2 regions of the Streptomyces sp. NPDC091371 genome follow, and region 1 is predicted to be linked to the other one. Evidence: riboswitches for the same ligand, from Rfam matches in the RefSeq annotation. Region 1 holds a riboswitch; the other holds the start of a gene.
The links. Region 1 has a riboswitch for glycine ahead of gcvT (glycine cleavage system aminomethyltransferase GcvT). Riboswitches for the same ligand answer to the same signal wherever they lie in the genome.
Positions count from the first base shown of each region.

Region 2: linked by a shared signal. The riboswitch ahead of gcvP (aminomethyl-transferring glycine dehydrogenase) and the one ahead of gcvT (glycine cleavage system aminomethyltransferase GcvT) in region 1 are both predicted to bind glycine.

Region 1 is NZ_JBFBFP010000002.1:350,010-358,321, forward strand. It holds gene AB0O21_RS04455 (APC family permease) at 1-1,568, opposite strand, end outside; gene glyA (serine hydroxymethyltransferase) at 1,734-2,990, opposite strand; gene gcvH (glycine cleavage system protein GcvH) at 3,006-3,386, opposite strand; gene gcvT (glycine cleavage system aminomethyltransferase GcvT) at 3,488-4,603, opposite strand; glycine riboswitch at 4,761-4,864, opposite strand; gene AB0O21_RS04475 (AAA family ATPase) at 5,122-5,772, shown strand; gene AB0O21_RS04480 (enhanced serine sensitivity protein SseB) at 6,092-6,835, shown strand; gene AB0O21_RS04485 (enhanced serine sensitivity protein SseB C-terminal domain-containing protein) at 6,896-7,636, shown strand; gene AB0O21_RS04490 (ABC transporter permease) at 8,109-8,312, shown strand, end outside.
Region 2 is NZ_JBFBFP010000076.1:6,072-14,383, reverse strand. It holds gene AB0O21_RS38735 (DUF5999 family protein) at 161-349, shown strand; gene gcvP (aminomethyl-transferring glycine dehydrogenase) at 419-3,304, opposite strand; glycine riboswitch at 3,501-3,599, opposite strand; gene AB0O21_RS38725 (PRC-barrel domain-containing protein) at 3,712-4,077, shown strand; gene AB0O21_RS38720 (DNA polymerase IV) at 4,243-5,673, opposite strand; gene AB0O21_RS38715 (MerR family transcriptional regulator) at 5,744-6,382, opposite strand; gene AB0O21_RS38710 (bifunctional nuclease family protein) at 6,543-7,016, opposite strand; gene AB0O21_RS38705 (MerR family transcriptional regulator) at 7,080-7,853, opposite strand; gene AB0O21_RS38700 (FHA domain-containing protein) at 7,873-8,312, opposite strand, start outside.

The DNA of each region.
Region 1 (8,312 bases):
CCCGCGTAGTGGGCCTTGACGCCCGCCCGCACGGCCCAGAAGTACGTCACCAGGGCCATGGCCGCCACGAGGGCGATGTCCACGCCGCCGGGGATGGCGCCGCGGCCGCCGAAGTCGGCGGAGCCGAGCCAGGAGAGCAGGGACAGGGCGCCGAGGAAGAAGACGATCCACCAGGCGGGGCCGAACTGGCGCATGAGGCCCTTCTCACCCTTGCGGGAGAGCACCAGCGCCGCGATCGGGGCGGCCAGCAGGGTCAGTGCGGTGACGATGCCGGTGTTCGGCCACTTCGACCAGTACAGCGCGCAGGCCGCGAAGACGAAGGTCAGCGGGCAGAGGATCCGGGCCGCCGGGAGGCGGAACGGGCGGGGCAGGTCCGGCTTCGTGCGGCGGAAGACGCCCACCGCGATCGGGCCGATCAGGTACGAGATCACCATGGCGGCCGAGATGATCGGGGCCAGGGTCTTCCAGCTGTGGCCGACGGTGACCAGCAGCAGGACCGAGAAGCCGAGGTTCATCCACATCGCGGGGCGCGCGGTCCCGTAGACGGGGTGGGTCCGGGCGAGCTTCTTCGGGAAGAAGCCGGTCTCGGAGAGGTTCTGGACCATGTACGCGGCCGAGGCCACGTTGGCGATGTTGGAGCCGGCGGGGGAGATGAAGGCGCCGAACTGGAGCATCACCACGACCCAGTGGATCATCAGCAGCTTGGCGAGCTCGGCGAACGGGGAGTTGAAGTTGACGCCCGCCCAGCCGCCGGCCTGCGCCAGGTGCTCCGGCGGTACGGAGCCCAGGAAGGCCGCCTGCAGGGCGAGGTAGATGACCAGGCCCAGGGAGAGCGCGCCGACCAGGGCGATCGGGATGGCCCGGCCCGGGTTCTTGGCGGCGCCGCCGAGGTTCACGACGGCCTGGAAGCCGTTGAAGGCGAAGACGACACCGGAGGTGGTGACGGCGGTCAGGACGGCGGTCCAGCCGTTCGGCGCGAAGCCGCCGTGGGCGGTGAAGTTGTCGGTGTGGAAGCCGGAGGCGATGAGCGCGACGACGGCGAGCACCGGGATCGCGAACTTGACCAGGGTGAGGAGGGAGTTGATCTTCGCGAGCAGCTGGACCGACCAGTAGCAGGACAGCCACAGCAGCACGGTGAGGACCAGCGCCACGGCCATGCCGAAGGCGGTCAGCTGGTGGGACTGGGCGTCCACCAGGTCCTTGGCCCAGCCGAAGCTCCAGGAGGACATGTACTGGGTGGCCGCGATCGACTCGATCGGGATCAGCGAGGCGACCGCGATCCACACCGCCCAGCCGGTGATGAAGCCGAGCACCGGACCGTGCGAGATGGAGCCGTAGCGGGCCATGCCGCCGGGGATCGGGTAGGCCGCGCCGACCTCGGCGTAGGACATGGCGATCATGCCGATGAAGACGGCGCCGATGACCCAGGCCACGAGCGCCGCCGGTCCGGCGACCTGGGCGGCCGTGCCGGCGCCGAAGAGCCAGCCCGATCCGAAGATCGAACCTATGCCGATCATGACCAGCGCGAAGAGACTGAGTCCCTTCTTGTTGGCTGCGCTCATGTCCATGAGGTGCGTTTCCGTCCTGCCAGGGGATGCCGTGATGCCTTTATTCGGAGCCTATTTGCCATCTATTGGTGGATTCAGTGGCAATGGGCCGCATCCGCCTGGGGCTTTGGTCATGAGAAGGGCCCGACCCTGTGGAAACCAAGGCCGGGCCCTCCCTGGCCGTGCCTAGAGCGACGGGTACAGCGGGAACTTCGCGGCGAGCGCGGAGACGCGGGCCTTGAGGCCCTCGCTGTCGTACGCGGGCTTCAGCGCGGCCGCGATGATCTCGGCGACCTCGGTGAACTCCTCGGCGCCGAAACCGCGCGTGGCCAGGGCCGGCGTACCGATCCGCAGACCCGAGGTGACCATCGGCGGCCGCGGGTCGTTCGGGATGGCGTTGCGGTTGACCGTGATGCCGATCTCGTGGAGCCGGTCCTCGGCCTGCTGGCCGTCCAGCTCGGAGTTGCGCAGGTCGACCAGGACCAGGTGCACGTCCGTGCCGCCGGAGAGGACGGAGACGCCGACCTCGGTGACGTCCGGCTGCACCAGGCGCTCGGCGATGATCTTCGCGCCCTCCAGGGTGCGCTCCTGGCGCTCCTTGAACTCGGGCGAGGCCGCGACCTTGAAGGAGACGGCCTTGGCCGCGATCACGTGCTCCAGCGGACCGCCCTGCTGGCCCGGGAAGACCGCGGAGTTGATCTTCTTGGCCAGCTCCTGCGTCGACAGGATGACACCGCCGCGCGGACCGCCGAGGGTCTTGTGCGTGGTGGTGGTGACGACGTGGGCGTGCGGCACCGGGTTCGGGTGCAGGCCCGCGGCGACCAGGCCGGCGAAGTGGGCCATGTCGACCATCAGGTACGCGCCGACCTCGTCCGCGATGCGGCGGAAGGCGGCGAAGTCCAGCTGGCGCGGGTAGGCGGACCAGCCCGCGACGATCAGCTGCGGGCGGGTCTCCTTGGCGAGGCGCTCGACCTCGGCCATGTCCACCCGGCCGGTCTCGTCGACGTGGTACGGGACCACGTTGTAGAGCTTGCCGGAGAAGTTGATCTTCATGCCGTGGGTCAGGTGACCGCCGTGGGCCAGGTTCAGGCCCATGATCGTGTCGCCCGGCTTCAGCAGCGCGAACATCGCGGCGGCGTTCGCCTGCGCACCGGAGTGCGGCTGCACGTTCGCCGCCTCGGCGCCGAACAGCGCCTTGATGCGGTCGATCGCGATCTGCTCGACGACGTCGACGTGCTCGCAGCCGCCGTAGTAGCGGCGGCCCGGGTAGCCCTCGGCGTACTTGTTGGTGAGGACCGAGCCCTGGGCCTCCATGACGGCGACCGGAGCGAAGTTCTCCGACGCGATCATTTCCAGGGTCGACTGCTGGCGCACGAGCTCGGCGTCGACGGCTGCGGCGACGTCGGGGTCGAGTTCGTGGAGAGGGGTGTTCAGTACGGACATCAGGATCCCCTGGGGTCAGTTACCGGCGGTGAGTGCGGCGTACTCGTCAGCGGAGAGCGCGTCCTTGGGCTCCTCCGTCAGACGCACCTTGAACAGCCAGCCGCCCTCGAACGGGGCGGAGTTCACCAGCGCCGGGTCGTCCACGACGTCCTGGTTGAACTCGACGATCTCACCGGAGACGGGGGAGTACAGGTCGCTGACCGACTTGGTCGACTCCAGCTCGCCACAGGTCTCGCCCTCGGTCACGGTGTCGCCGACCGCGGGGAGCTGGGCGTAGACGACGTCACCGAGCGCGTTGGCCGCGAACTCCGTGATGCCGACCGTCGCGACGCCGTCCTCGGCGTCCGACAGCCACTCGTGCTCCTTGGTGTAACGCAGCTGCTGGGGGGTGCTCATGGCCTGATTCTCCTGGATGCGGGGGAGTGGGAACGAACGGGGTCTTGGGTACTGCGATGTCGCCGCACGGGGCACCCGGGCGGCAGGCCTGACTACAAGGACTACTTCTGCCGCTTGTAGAACGGCAGAGCGACGACCTCGTACGGCTCATGCGTACCGCGAATGTCGACGCCGACGCCGGAGGTGCCGGGCGCGGCGTGCGCCGCGTCGACGTACGCCATCGCGATCGGCTTGCCCAGCGTCGGGGACGGGGCGCCGGAGGTGACCTCGCCGATGACCTGGCCGTCCGCGACGACCGGGAAGCCGGCGCGCGGGACACGGCGGCCCTCGGCGATCAGGCCGACCAGCTTGCGCGGCGGGTTCGTGGCGGCGCGCTCGGCGGCGGACTCCAGCGCGGCGCGGCCGACGAAGTCCCCCTCCTTCTCGAACTTCACGACCCGGCCCAGCCCCGCGTCGAACGGGGTGAGGGAGGTGGTCAGCTCGTGCCCGTACAGCGGCATGCCCGCCTCCAGGCGCAGCGTGTCGCGGCAGGACAGGCCGGCCGGGACCAGGCCGACGCCCTCGCCGGCCTTGGTCAGCGCCTGCCACAGCTCCACGGCGTGCTCGGGGGAGACGAACAGCTCGAAGCCGTCCTCGCCCGTGTAGCCCGTACGCGCGATCAGCGCGGGCACGCCGGCGACGGTGCCCGGCAGACCGGCGTAGTACTTCAGACCGTCCAGGTCGGCGTCGGTGAGGGAGGCGAGGATGCCGGGGGACTCCGGGCCCTGCACGGCGATCAGCGCGTACGCGTCGCGGTCGTCGCGGACTTCGGTGTCGAAGCCGGCGGCGCGCTCGGTCAGGGCGTCCAGCACCACCTGGGCGTTGGAGGCGTTGGCGACGACCATGTACTCGGTCTCGCCGAGGCGGTAGACGATCAGGTCGTCGACGATGCCGCCGTCTTCCTGGCAGATGTGCGTGTAGCGGGCACGGCCGACGCCGACGGTGGAGATGTTGCCGACCAGCGCGTAGTCCAGGGCCTTGACGGCCTCCGGGCCGGTCAGCGTGATCTCGCCCATGTGGGAGAGGTCGAAGAGACCGGCCTTGGTGCGGACGGCGTTGTGCTCGTCGCGCTCGCTCGCGTACCGCAGGGGCATGTCCCAGCCCGCGAAGTCGGTCATGGTCGCACCGAGGGAACGGTGCAGCGCATCGAGTGCGGTCAGGCGGGGGGCAGTGCTCATGGGTGTGGCTCCCGGGTCCCAGGGCATGACATGACGAGGAGAGGTCCTCCCCATCTGTCATCGGAACCTGAGAGGTTCGCCGAGAGTTCCTGACGCGTCAGGGTCTCCGGCTTGCACCTTGGGTGGAGCTGCCGAACAGCTCGCTTTTCAGATCTGCCTCATCCACGCGGTACGGGGCCTGAGAGATTCAAGGGAGGTTCTTGCTCCTTCGGCGCCCACGCACGGCCTTGCGGCGTGCCGGGACTCTCCCGCGCGGATTCAAGCGGCCGGTATGCAATTGGTGATGCGGTTGGTCCAGATGGCGCACATCATTGCACGCCATGGTGGAGATCGGGCGGCCGGGCCCGAAAGATCGTACGGGTGTCCAGGGTCTGGACGGGGGCGGACCGGAACCGGGGGTGCCGGATTACCGTCTCTTTACACTCAGTGGGCAAGGGTCCTGGTGACCCGATTCGGGGGAGGCGAACGCTGTGCGGAGATTCGTAGGAGTGGCGGCGACCGCGGGGACCGTGGGTGCGGTGCCGGAGCAGCGGGGCGCGCGCCGCGTGCGCGGGCTCGGGCTCGACGCGGGGCCGGTACGGGACCTGCGCGGGCCGGGTGTACGGGGCCCGCAGCGGCTCCGCTTCGCCGAGGGCGACATCGTGGTCGTGTCCGGCCTGCCGGGCGGCGGCAAGAGCACGCTGATCAAGCGGGCCGCGGGCGAGGGCGGCACCGGGGGCGGGAGCGGGGGCGCGGCGATCGACTCCCAGGACACCCGTGAGCGCTGGGAGCGCCGGATGCCGGGGGCGCTGCCGTACGCGGTGTACCGGCCGATGGTGCGTGCCGCGCACTACTGGGGGCTCTGGCGGCACCTGCGCTCCGGGCGCTCCGTCGTCGTCCACGACTGCGGTACGCAGAGCTGGGTGCGGGCGCTGCTCGCGGCGGCCGCGCGGCGGCGGGGGCGGGCGCTGCACATGCTCCTCCTGGACACCAGCCCCGAGGAGGCCCTGTCCGGCCAGGAGGCGCGGGGGCGCGGGGTCTCGACCTACGCCTTCGCCCGCCACCGGGGTGCGGTGACCCGCCTCCTGCGCGAAGCGGAAGCCGGCCGCCCCCCGGCGGGCTGCGCCTCGGCCACGCTCCTGGACCGCCGCTCCGCCGCCGCGGTGACGCGGATCGCGTTCCACCCCTGACCCGCCCGCGTGCGGCGCCGTTGTCGGGGGCTCCGCCCCCGAACCCCCGCGCCTCAAACGCCGGCGGGGCTGGGAGGTTGCCCGGCGGGACCGGAAGCGCCCCGCGGGCGATGCGGCCGCGCTTGACGGACGGCAGGAGCGAAATCCAGCCCCTCCGGCGTTTGAGGAGCGGGGTCTGGGGCGGAGCCCCAGGGGCCCGGGCGCAGCCCGGGGGCGCTTGCGCGGCGGCGCCGCAGAGCGGACCGGCCCGGAGGCGTGCGGCGCAGCCCGGGGCCGGTACCCTGCGGGGCGACACGGTGGGAACACGGAGGCAGGGGACATGCAGGGCAACGGCTGGCCGGGGAATGAGCTGGAGCAGGTGCTCGGAGCGGCGCTCGGGCAGCCGGACGCCGGCGGGCGGATCCTGGAGGTGCTCGGGCGGAGCCAGGTGTGGGTGCCCCTCCCGGCCGGCGCGGGCAAAGAGCAGGGCGGCGCCGAGGGGCTGACCCTGCCCACCATGGACATCGGCGGCGCCGCCTACGTCCCGGTCTACAGCTCCGAGGCCCAGTTCCTCGCCTGCGTCGGCCCCGGCATGGACTTCGCGGTGGCCCCCGCCGTCGAGTTCGCCCGCGGCCTGCCCCCGCAGCTCGGCATCGCGCTCAACCCCGAGGGCGCCGTCGGCGTCCCCCTCCCCCCGCCCGCCGTCGCGGAGCTCTGCCGCACCGGCCGGACCCCCCTCGACGGGCCCGCCACCGGCGGCCGGGTGCGGCTCTACGAGCCGGACTGGCAGGAGGACCCGGTGGACTTCCTGGCCGCCGCGGCCGAGGAGTTCCGCGCCGACGGGGTCGTCTCCGCCGCGTACCGCTGCCTCGCGAGCGTCGAGGGCGGGGAGCCGCAGCTGTTCATCGGTGTCCGACTGGTGGGATGGGAGTCCGAGTCCCGCAATGCCCCGATGGACGCCCTCGGCCGGGCCCTGAACCGCGTACCGGCGCCCTGGCCGGTGCAGTTGATCCTGCTGGACGCCGCCGAGGACCCGGTCACGGACTGGATTCGTGAGCGCGTACGCCCCTTCTACCTCCCGTAGGGCCGCTTAAGCTGTTCACGCGTTCCGTCGGGCGGAAGCAAAGACGAGGAGGGGTACCGGGTGAGTGCGTCAGGCACGGCCGCGGCCGGGCAGGTCGAGCACATGCTGCGCCAGGTGACTCCCGGGCGCTACGAGAGCTACGAGTCGCTTCTGCACGCCCTCTCCGAGGGCAGGCTGTGGATGCTGCTCTGGCAGGGGCAGCCGGGCTCCCCTGACGCCCAGTACGGCGGCATGGAGGTCGAGGGCCTCGGGTACGCGCCCTGCGTGACCTCCCCGCAGGAGCTGACCGCCAGCGGCTGGAACCGGGGCTACGAGGTGGTCACCGGCCGGGACATCGCCCGCGCCCTCTACCCCGACCGCTGGGGCCTGTGGCTCAACCCGCACGCCCAGGGCGGCGGCCTCGGCGTCCCGTGGGCCGACCTGCGCCGGATCGCGACCGGCCTGGACCGGATGCCGGCCGGCCCGCTGCGGCTGTCCGAGCCCGCCATCGAGCTCCCGCAGTTCTACGGGCTGCTGACCCAGCACGCCCACCGAACCCCCGCCGTGCGCTCGCTGCGCCGCGCCTGGGTGCAGCCGGCGCTCGGGTCGCCGTACCTCGCGGTGGGGCTCGACCTGTACGACGCCTCCGCGCCCGCGCTGGAGTCCGTACGGGAGATGATGCGGCAGTCGGTCGGCGTCGTTCCCGAGGGCGTACCGGTGTGCACGGTCGCGCTCGCGGACGAGCACGATCCCGTCGCGATGTGGCTGCGCGCGCAGACCCGCCCCTTCTACGACCGCGAGGGCCAGGCACCCGCGTACTAGCGAGTAGACCGCCGGCCTCCCGGCATCCACATATTGAGACATCCGTCTCGAAGGCCGCACCGAACACATCGGTGCGGCCTTCGTCATATCCGCCGAATCCGCCCAAGATCCTTGACTGAAATGGCAGTTGGGCAGGATGTCCGTTCCGCGCCGAACGGGCGGTGTTTCACCGCTGAACAGGGCCTGCCGTTCGGATAACGGAAGGTGTCGATGCAGATCACGGTTGCGCATCACATCCCCGAGAGGTCTGGCGGCCGGTTGAGCGCCCCATGAAGACTCCCCACCCAAGAGCCGGTCAGTCCTCCGAGACCCGGTTCGGCACGTGCACTTCGCTTGTTGTTCCACACGGCAATTCCTGCACTTCACACGCGTCCTGTGTGTCCCACGCACTCCGAGCGCCACTCCGCACCAACGCCGCCACAGCGGCGGGCATGGGCCGGCCACCCGTCGGCCGAGAGGGGTCCCCACCACGATGACGGCACCACTGCACGACACGAGCGCGGAAACAGCCGCACCCGTGTCCGTAGCCGACGTCCCAGCCAAGGCCATCGAAGGCCGCTCGCCCGGCCGCATCGCCTGGATGCGGCTCAAGCGCGACAAGGTCGCGCTGACCGGCGGCGTGGTCGTGATCCTCCTGATCCTGGTGGCGGTCTTCGCGCCGCAGATCGTGAGCCTG
Region 2 (8,312 bases), on a different contig from region 1:
ATCTATGAGGACAGCTGGCGGGAAATCCCTGCGAAGCGGCTGTCCTGGGGGAAGACTGAGGACATGCTCCCCGCGGGTGCGGGGATGATCCAGGGGGACGGCCATGAATCACGCATCGAGCCGTAGCACGCAGACCACACCGCAGCGAAAGAACGCATCCATGTGCCAGCACCAGCCAGCCTGCCCGTCAGCCGAATCCGCCGACCGGGAGGCCGCCCGCCCGGTGGCCAACCACCCGGAGCAGGGCTGGAGCCTGCTGTGCAACGGCGTCCTGCTCTTCGAGGACACCGGGGAGCTGCTGCCCGACGGCCAGATCATCGCCCCGCACCGGACGCTCGCGGTGGCGTAGGACAAGAGGAGAACGACGAAGGGGCTGGTCCGGGAGAACTCCCGGACCAGCCCCTTCACGCGTCATCGGTCAGTTGTCGTACTCGTCCAGCGGCGGGCAGGAGCACACCAGGTTCCGGTCACCGAACGCACCGTCGATGCGGCGCACCGGCGGCCAGTACTTCTCGGCGGCCGAGACCCCGCCCGGGAACACGGCCTCGTCACGGGTGTACGGGTGGTTCCACTCGCCGCCCAGCGCCGCCGCGGTGTGCGGGGAGTTGGCCAGCGGGTTGTCCTCGAGCGGCCACTCGCCCGAAGCGACCTTCTCGATCTCGCCGCGGATGGCGATCATGGCGTCGCAGAAGCGGTCGATCTCGGCGAGGTCCTCGGACTCCGTCGGCTCGATCATCAGCGTGCCGGCGACCGGGAAGGACATGGTCGGCGCGTGGAAGCCGTAGTCGATCAGGCGCTTGGCGATGTCGTCCACGCTCACGCCGGTCGCCTTCGACAGCGGCCGCAGGTCGATGATGCACTCGTGCGCGACCAGGTTGCCCGGGCCCGTGTAGAGCACCGGGTAGTGCGGCTCCAGGCGCTTGGCGATGTAGTTGGCGCCGAGCACGGCCACCTGGGTGGCCCGCTTGAGGCCCTCGCCGCCCATGAGGCGCACGTACGACCAGGAGATCGGCAGGATGCCCGCGGAACCCCACGGCGCGGCCGAGATCGGGCCGACGCCCGTTTCCGGGCCCGCGGTCGGCTGCAGCGGGTGGTTCGGCAGGTACGGAGCCAGGTGGGCCCGGACACCGACCGGGCCGACGCCCGGACCGCCGCCGCCGTGCGGGATGCAGAAGGTCTTGTGCAGGTTCAGGTGCGAGACGTCGCCGCCGAAGTGACCCGGCTTGGCCAGGCCCACCAGGGCGTTCAGGTTCGCGCCGTCCACGTAGACCTGGCCGCCGGCCTCGTGCACCTGGGCGCAGATGTCGGCGACGTGCTCCTCGAACACACCGTGCGTGGAGGGGTACGTGATCATCAGCACGGCGAGCTCGTCGCGGTGCTGCTCGATCTTGGCGCGCAGGTCGTCCGCGTCCACCTCGCCGTCGTCGGCGGTCTTGACGACGACGACCTTCATGCCGGCCATCACGGCGCTGGCGGCGTTGGTGCCGTGCGCGGAGGACGGGATGAGGCAGATGGTGCGCTGCTCGTCGCCGTTCGCGCGGTGGTAGGCGCGGACGGCCAGCAGGCCGGCGAGCTCACCCTGCGAACCGGCGTTCGGCTGGATGGAGACCTTGTCGTAGCCGGTGACCTCGCAGAGACGTTCCTCCAGCTCGTTGATGAGCGTGAGGTAGCCCTCTGCCTGCTCCACCGGGGCGAAGGGGTGCAGCTGGCCGAATTCGGGCCAGGTCACCGGCTCCATCTCGGTGGTCGCGTTGAGCTTCATGGTGCAGGAGCCCAGCGGGATCATGCCGCGGTCCAGCGCGTAGTCCTTGTCCGAGAGCTTGCGCAGGTAGCGCAGCATCGCGGTCTCGGAGCGGTGCTGGTGGAACACCGGGTGGGTCAGGTAGGCGTCCGAGCGCAGCAGGCCCTCGGGGAGGGTGTCGGCGGCGGTCTCGTCGAGCGCCTCGATGTCGGCGCTCACTCCGAAGGCGGCCCAGACGGCCTCGATGTCGGCGCGCAGGGTGGTCTCGTCGCAGGAGACGGAGACGTGGTCCGCGTCGACCCGGTACAGGTTGACCCCGCCCTCGCGAGCGGCGGCCACGACGGCGTCCGCACGTCCCTGAACCCGGGCGGTGATCGTGTCGAAGTAGGCACCGTGCACGACCTCGACCCCGCCGGCCGTCAGACCCGCGGCCAGCAGCGCGGCGTAGCGGTGGGTGCGGCGGGCGATCGTCCGCAGGCCGTCCGGGCCGTGGTAGACGGCGTACATGCCGGCCATGACGGCGAGCAGCACCTGCGCGGTGCAGATGTTGCTGGTGGCCTTCTCGCGGCGGATGTGCTGCTCGCGGGTCTGCAGGGCCAGGCGGTACGCCTTGTTGCCGTCCGCGTCCACCGAGACGCCGACGAGGCGGCCCGGCAGCGAGCGGGCGTGCTTGGCCTGGACGGCCATGTAGCCGGCGTGCGGTCCGCCGAAGCCCATCGGGACGCCGAAGCGCTGCGTGGTGCCGACGGCGATGTCCGCGCCCAGCTCGCCCGGGGAGGTCAGCAGGGTCAGGGCGAGCAGGTCGGCCGAGACGGCGACGATGGCGCCGAGCTCGTGCGCCTGGTCGATGACCGGCTTGATCTCCCGCACGGCGCCGGAGGCACCGGGGTACTGCACGAGCACGCCGTAGATGCCGCGCTCGGCGATCTCGGCCGGAATGCCCTCGGACAGGTCGGCGACGACGACCTCGATGCCGATCGGCTCGGCGCGGGTCTCGATCACCGCGATGGTCTGCGGCAGCGCGTCGGCGTCGACGACGAAGACGTTCCCCTTGGCCTTGCCCACGCGCCGGGCCAGGGTCATGGCCTCGGCGGCCGCGGTGCCCTCGTCGAGCAGGGAGGCACCGGAGGTCGGCAGGCCGGTCAGCTCGGCGACGACGGTCTGGAAGTTCAGGAGCGCCTCGAGGCGGCCCTGGGAGATCTCCGGCTGGTACGGCGTGTAGGCCGTGTACCAGGCCGGGTTCTCCATGACGTTGCGGAGGATCACCGGCGGGGTGAAGGTCCCGTAGTAACCGAGACCGATCATCGACGACAGCACCTGGTTGCGGTCGGCGAGCGAGCGCAGCTCGGCCAGCACCTCGGCCTCGGTCCGCGCCTCGGGCAGGTTCAGCGCGTCAGCGGTCTTGATCACATCCGGCACCGCGGCGGCGGTCAGTTCGTCCAGCGAGCCGTAGCCCACCTGGGCGAGCATCTTCGCCTGCGCCTCGGCATCCGGGCCGATGTGGCGCTGCTCGAAGGGGATGCCTCGCTCCAGCTGGGAGAGCGGAATGCGGTTGGCGGTCATGTACGGAGGCCTCCTGGTCGTACGACCTGCGAGGGGCACCACGGCGCGGGCACCCGGACGGCCTCCCCCTCTGTCATCTCAACCTGAGAGTTTCACCAGCCGCTCGAGGGTCGCTCGAACGAGCCGGCTTTCACCGTCGGTGAGGAGAGGAACCGGCACTGCGCGCCCGGTACCCGCCCCTGCTTTCCAGAGTGGCCTCGTCCGTGCGGTACGTATGCCTGAGAGATTCCGGGGAGGATTTGCTCCTTCGGCGCCTCCGTCGTTCTCACTCGGAGGACTCTCCCGCACAGGGTCGACAGCCATCCCCCAGCCTACCAGCGAGGATCCTGGAGCTTCCCGAGTGGCCTCTTCTTGAAATATGCACTTTTGTAGTCATTACGGAGGAGTTGCGACCATTTGGAGGGACCGTGCAGACCGACATCGATCCGCGCAGCCTGATCGGCCGCAAGGCGTTCGACCGCAATGGCACCAAGATCGGCACCGTGGACGAGGTCTACCTCGACGATGCCACGGGCGTCCCGGAATGGGCCGCCGTGCGTACGGGCCTGTTCAGCCGGGACGCCTTCGTCCCACTGGAGCCGAGCGAGCTGGTGGACGACACCCTGCGGGTGCCCTTCGACCGCTCCCTGATCAAGGACGCCCCCGACTTCGGCGTCGGCCGCCACCTCTCCCCCGAACAGGAGCTCCAGCTCTACCACCACTACGGCCTGGACGTGACGCTCCCGTCGGACTTCCAGCGCGACTTCGGCCACCTGGCGGGCGACGACGACTGACCCTTCGGCCCGCCGGCGTTTGAGGCGGCGTTTCAGCCCGTCCGGCGTTTGAGGACCGGGGGTCTCGGGGCGAAGCCCCCAGTTTCGGGAAGGGGCGGGGTGGGGGAAGGCTCCGCGCAGCGGCCCCGCCCGCCGCCCCGCGGGGTGGGTCCGCCGGGGCCCGTGTCAGCCGTCGGCATCCACCCCCGGGTACCCCACCAGGGGAAGGGGGTCGGACGGCTCCAGCTCCGGGTCGTCGACGCGGAAGGTCCGGACCCGGCCGGGCGGCGATCCCGGCTGCTCGAACCGCACGGTCACCCGCCCGACCCCGCTGCCCTGCACCCACCCCGGCCCGTACACCGAATGGAGTACGTCGCCCCCGGCCATCCACCGCCGCTCCTCGGCCGGCTCCGGCTCCGCCCCCGGCGCCTGGGACCACGGGTCCATGACTGGCTCGGCGGGGCGGGCCTCGGAGGCTTCGGCCCCCTCCTCAGGCCCGGCGCCGCCCACCTCGGCCCCGTCCTCCTCAGCGGCGAGCGCAGAGGCAGAGGCCTGCGCGAAGAGGTCCTCCTGCGTGTAGTCCGCCAGCCCCGTCACACCCACGCCCAGCAGCCGCACACCGCCCGTGGTGTCCACGCCCTCCAGGAGCCGCCCCGCGGCCTCCCGCACCACGCCGGGGTCGTCCGTGGGCCCCCGCAGCGTCTCGGAGCGGGTCAGCGTCGAGAAGTCGTACCGCCGCACCTTCAGCACGATCGTGCGCCCCGAGTGCCCCGATTCGCGCAGCCGCCGCACGCACCGGTCCGCGAGCCGCTGCACCTCGCCCCGGATCCGCACCCGGTCGTGCAGGTCCACGTCGAACGTGTCCTCCACCGACACCGATTTCGCGTCCCGCTCGGCGACCACCGGCCGGTCGTCCAGCCCCAGCGCCATCCGGTACAGCGCCACGCCGTGCGCGCGCCCGACCATCCGGACCAGCTCGTCCTCCCCGGCCTCCGCCAGCTCGCCCACGGTGGTGATCCCGGCGCGGCGCAGGTGCTCCCCGGTGGCCGGCCCCACCCCCGGCAGGGTCCGCACCGACATCGGCGCGAGGAGCTCCCGCTCGGTCCCCGGCTCGATCAGCAGCAGCCCGTTCGGCTTGGCCTCCTCGGACGCCACCTTGGCCAGCATCTTCGACCCGGCCAGCCCCACGGACCCGCTGAGCCCCGTCACCGCCCGGATGTCCGCCCGCAGCCGCTCCCCCGTCGTCAGGGCGCTCGCCGAATCGAAGGCGACCCCGCCCGCCTCGAGGTCCACGAAGGCCTCGTCCAGGCTGAGCGGCTCCACCAGCGGCGACAGCTGCCGCAGCAGGGCCATCACCTGGTCGCTGACCTCCCGGTAGAGGCTGAAGCGCGGGAAGAGGTACGCGCCGTTCGGGCAGAGCCGCCTCGCCTGCCCCATCGGCATCGCCGAGTGCACCCCGAACCGCCTGGCCTCGTACGAGGCGGTCGCGACGACCCCGCGCGGGCCGAGGCCGCCGACGATGACGGCCTTGCCCCGCAGGCTCGGCTTCGACGCCTGCTCCACGGACGCGTAGAAGGCATCCATGTCCAGGTGGAGGATGGTCGGCGCGGCTCTCACAGCACCGATGCTGCCCTACGGGTCTGACATTTCCGGGGCAGGGGACGCCCCGGGGTCAGACGGCCCCGGGTCAGACGGCCCGGTTGCGGCGTGCCGCGAGCTCGTCCGCCGGGTTGTGCCCGACCAGCGTCTCGCCGGTGTCCACCCGCTCCCCGTGGAGCTGTGACAGCGCGCCCTCGACGTCGCGCCACACCACGCCCACGGCGATGCCGAAGACGCCCTGCCCGCCCTGGAGCAGGCTCACGACCTGGTCCGGGGAGGTGCACTCGTACACGGTGGCGCCGTCGCTCATCAGCGTCATCCGCTCCAGGTCGGAGAACCCGCGGTCACGCAGGTGCTGCACGGCCGTGCGGATGTTCTGCAGCGCCACCCCGGTGTCCAGGAAGCGCTTGACGATCTTGAGGACCACCACGTCGCGGAAGCTGTAGAGCCGCTGCGTGCCCGACCCGTACGCGGGACGCACGCTCGGCTCCACCAGCCCGGTCCGGGCCCAGTAGTCCAGCTGCCGATAGGTGATGCCCGCCGCGGCACACGCCGTCGGCCCCCGGTATCCGATCTGCTCGGGCGCCTGGTCGCCACCCACCGCTCCGACCGGCGTCGAATCCGGCTGACGGCGCGCGGAACCGACCGCACTGCCGTGCAGCGGGTACGGTCCCCCGTCACTCCGCGCGGGGGTGCCCCCGGTCGTACCGTCGCCCGTGATCCTCACGCCGACCCTCCGTCCTTGACCTGCCACCTTGAAGGTAGGCAGTCACCAGGGGTGCGTCAACGATCGCCACACTCGGCACGCCGAGTGATAATCACCCTGAGAGTGGTTTCCCGTATCCCTTTGCGGGGAAAGGCTACTCGAATGGGCTGAAAGTTCCCCGTCACTGCGGGCCGGTGCCGAAGTCCTCGGGCGAGATCTGGTCGAGGAACTCGCGGAACTTCTCCACCTCGTCCTCCTGCTCGTCCGGAATGGCGATTCCGGCGTCGTCGAGGACGCCGTCACTGCCGTAGATCGGCGTCCCCGTGCGCAGGGCCAGCGCTATGGCGTCGGAAGGCCGCGCGCTCACCTCGACCCCGCTGGCGAAGACGAGCTCCGCGTAGAAGACTCCCTCCCGCAGATCCGTGATCCGGACCTCGGTGAGCTCCTCGCCGATCGCCTCCAGCACGTCCTTGAACAGGTCGTGCGTCAGCGGCCGGGCAGGGGCCATCCCCTGCTGCGCGAAGGCAATGGCGGTCGCCTCCCCTGGTCCGATCCAGATGGGGAGGTACCGGTCGCCTCCCACTTCACGCAGGAGCACGATCGGTTGGTTGGAGGGCATTTCCACCCGGACACCCACAACGTCGAGCTCGTTCACACAGCAACCCTAGGACCTGCCCGGCAGGTTTGGGTAGTCGGGGCCCCACTCCGACCAGCGGGCTCACCGGGAACGGGTCCCGAGAGCGGTCTGCACGAGGGCCTCGTGGAGCCGTACGGACAGCCCCGCGAGCTCCTTCAAAGTGGCTTCCGCGTGGGCTCTGGTCTGCGGATTGCGGTGGCGCCGCAGTGGTGCCACGACCTGCTCCACCAGCCCCGCCTCACGGTCCGCGGCGGCCTTCATGGCACGCAGGTGCCTCGGCTCCAGCCCGAACCGCCCCAGATCGGCCACGAGCCGGGCCACGGTCACGGCCTCGGCGTCGAATCCGCCGCCCGGGGCCTCCGCGAGCAGCCCGTAGGACTCCCATTCGACCAGCTGCACCTCGTCCACGTCCGCGGCCGCCAGGAGCTCCGCGCGGTCCACCCGGGCCACCGTGGGCCGCTCCCGGCCCACCTCGCCGTACACGGCCGCGGGGCTCCCCGGATCGGCCGTGCCGCTGGAGTCCGTGTGCGCCGTCGGTGCGGGAATGCGGATCTGCTTGCCGCGGGCGAGAGCGTCGAGCTGCTCGCGGATGACCTTCAGCGGCAGGTAGTGGTCGCGCTGCAGCCGCAGGATGCGCGCGAGCCGCTCCACGTCGTCGGTGCTGAACTTGCGGTACCCCGAAGGCGTGCGCCGGGGCTCGACGAGCCCCTCCGCCTCGAGGAAACGGATCTTCGAGATCGTGACTTCGGGGAACTCGTCACGCAGCGTGGTGAGCACCGTGCCGATGCTCACCAGCCGCCCGGCACTGCCGGCGGTGCCGTTCTTCGGGGCACCGCCGGTCGGGGTACGCAGCATGAGACCTTCCCAGATAGGGTCAGACGCCCCGCAGGCTCGCGTAGAAGACCAGCCGGTACTTGCCGATCTGCACCTCGTCGCCGTTGTGCAGGGCGACGGAGTCGATCGGTTCACGGTTCACGTACGTGCCGTTGAGGCTGCCGACGTCGGAGACGGTGAAACCGCCGTCCGCGCCCCGGCGGAAGTCGACATGGCGCCGGGAGACGGTGACGTCGTCCAGGAAGATGTCGCTCTGCGGGTGCCGGCCCGCCGTGGTCAGCTCGCCGTCCAGCAGGAAGCGGCTACCGGAGTTGGGGCCGCGCCGCACGATGAGCAGGGCGGAACCGGGCGGCAGCGCTTCCACCGCGGCCTGGGCCTCGGGGGACAGCGAGGACGACACGTGCGTTTGTCCCGACACCTCGGCCTCGTAGGCCTCGAGGCCGGAGATCGAGATGGTGGACGTGGTCTCCGAGGCACGCT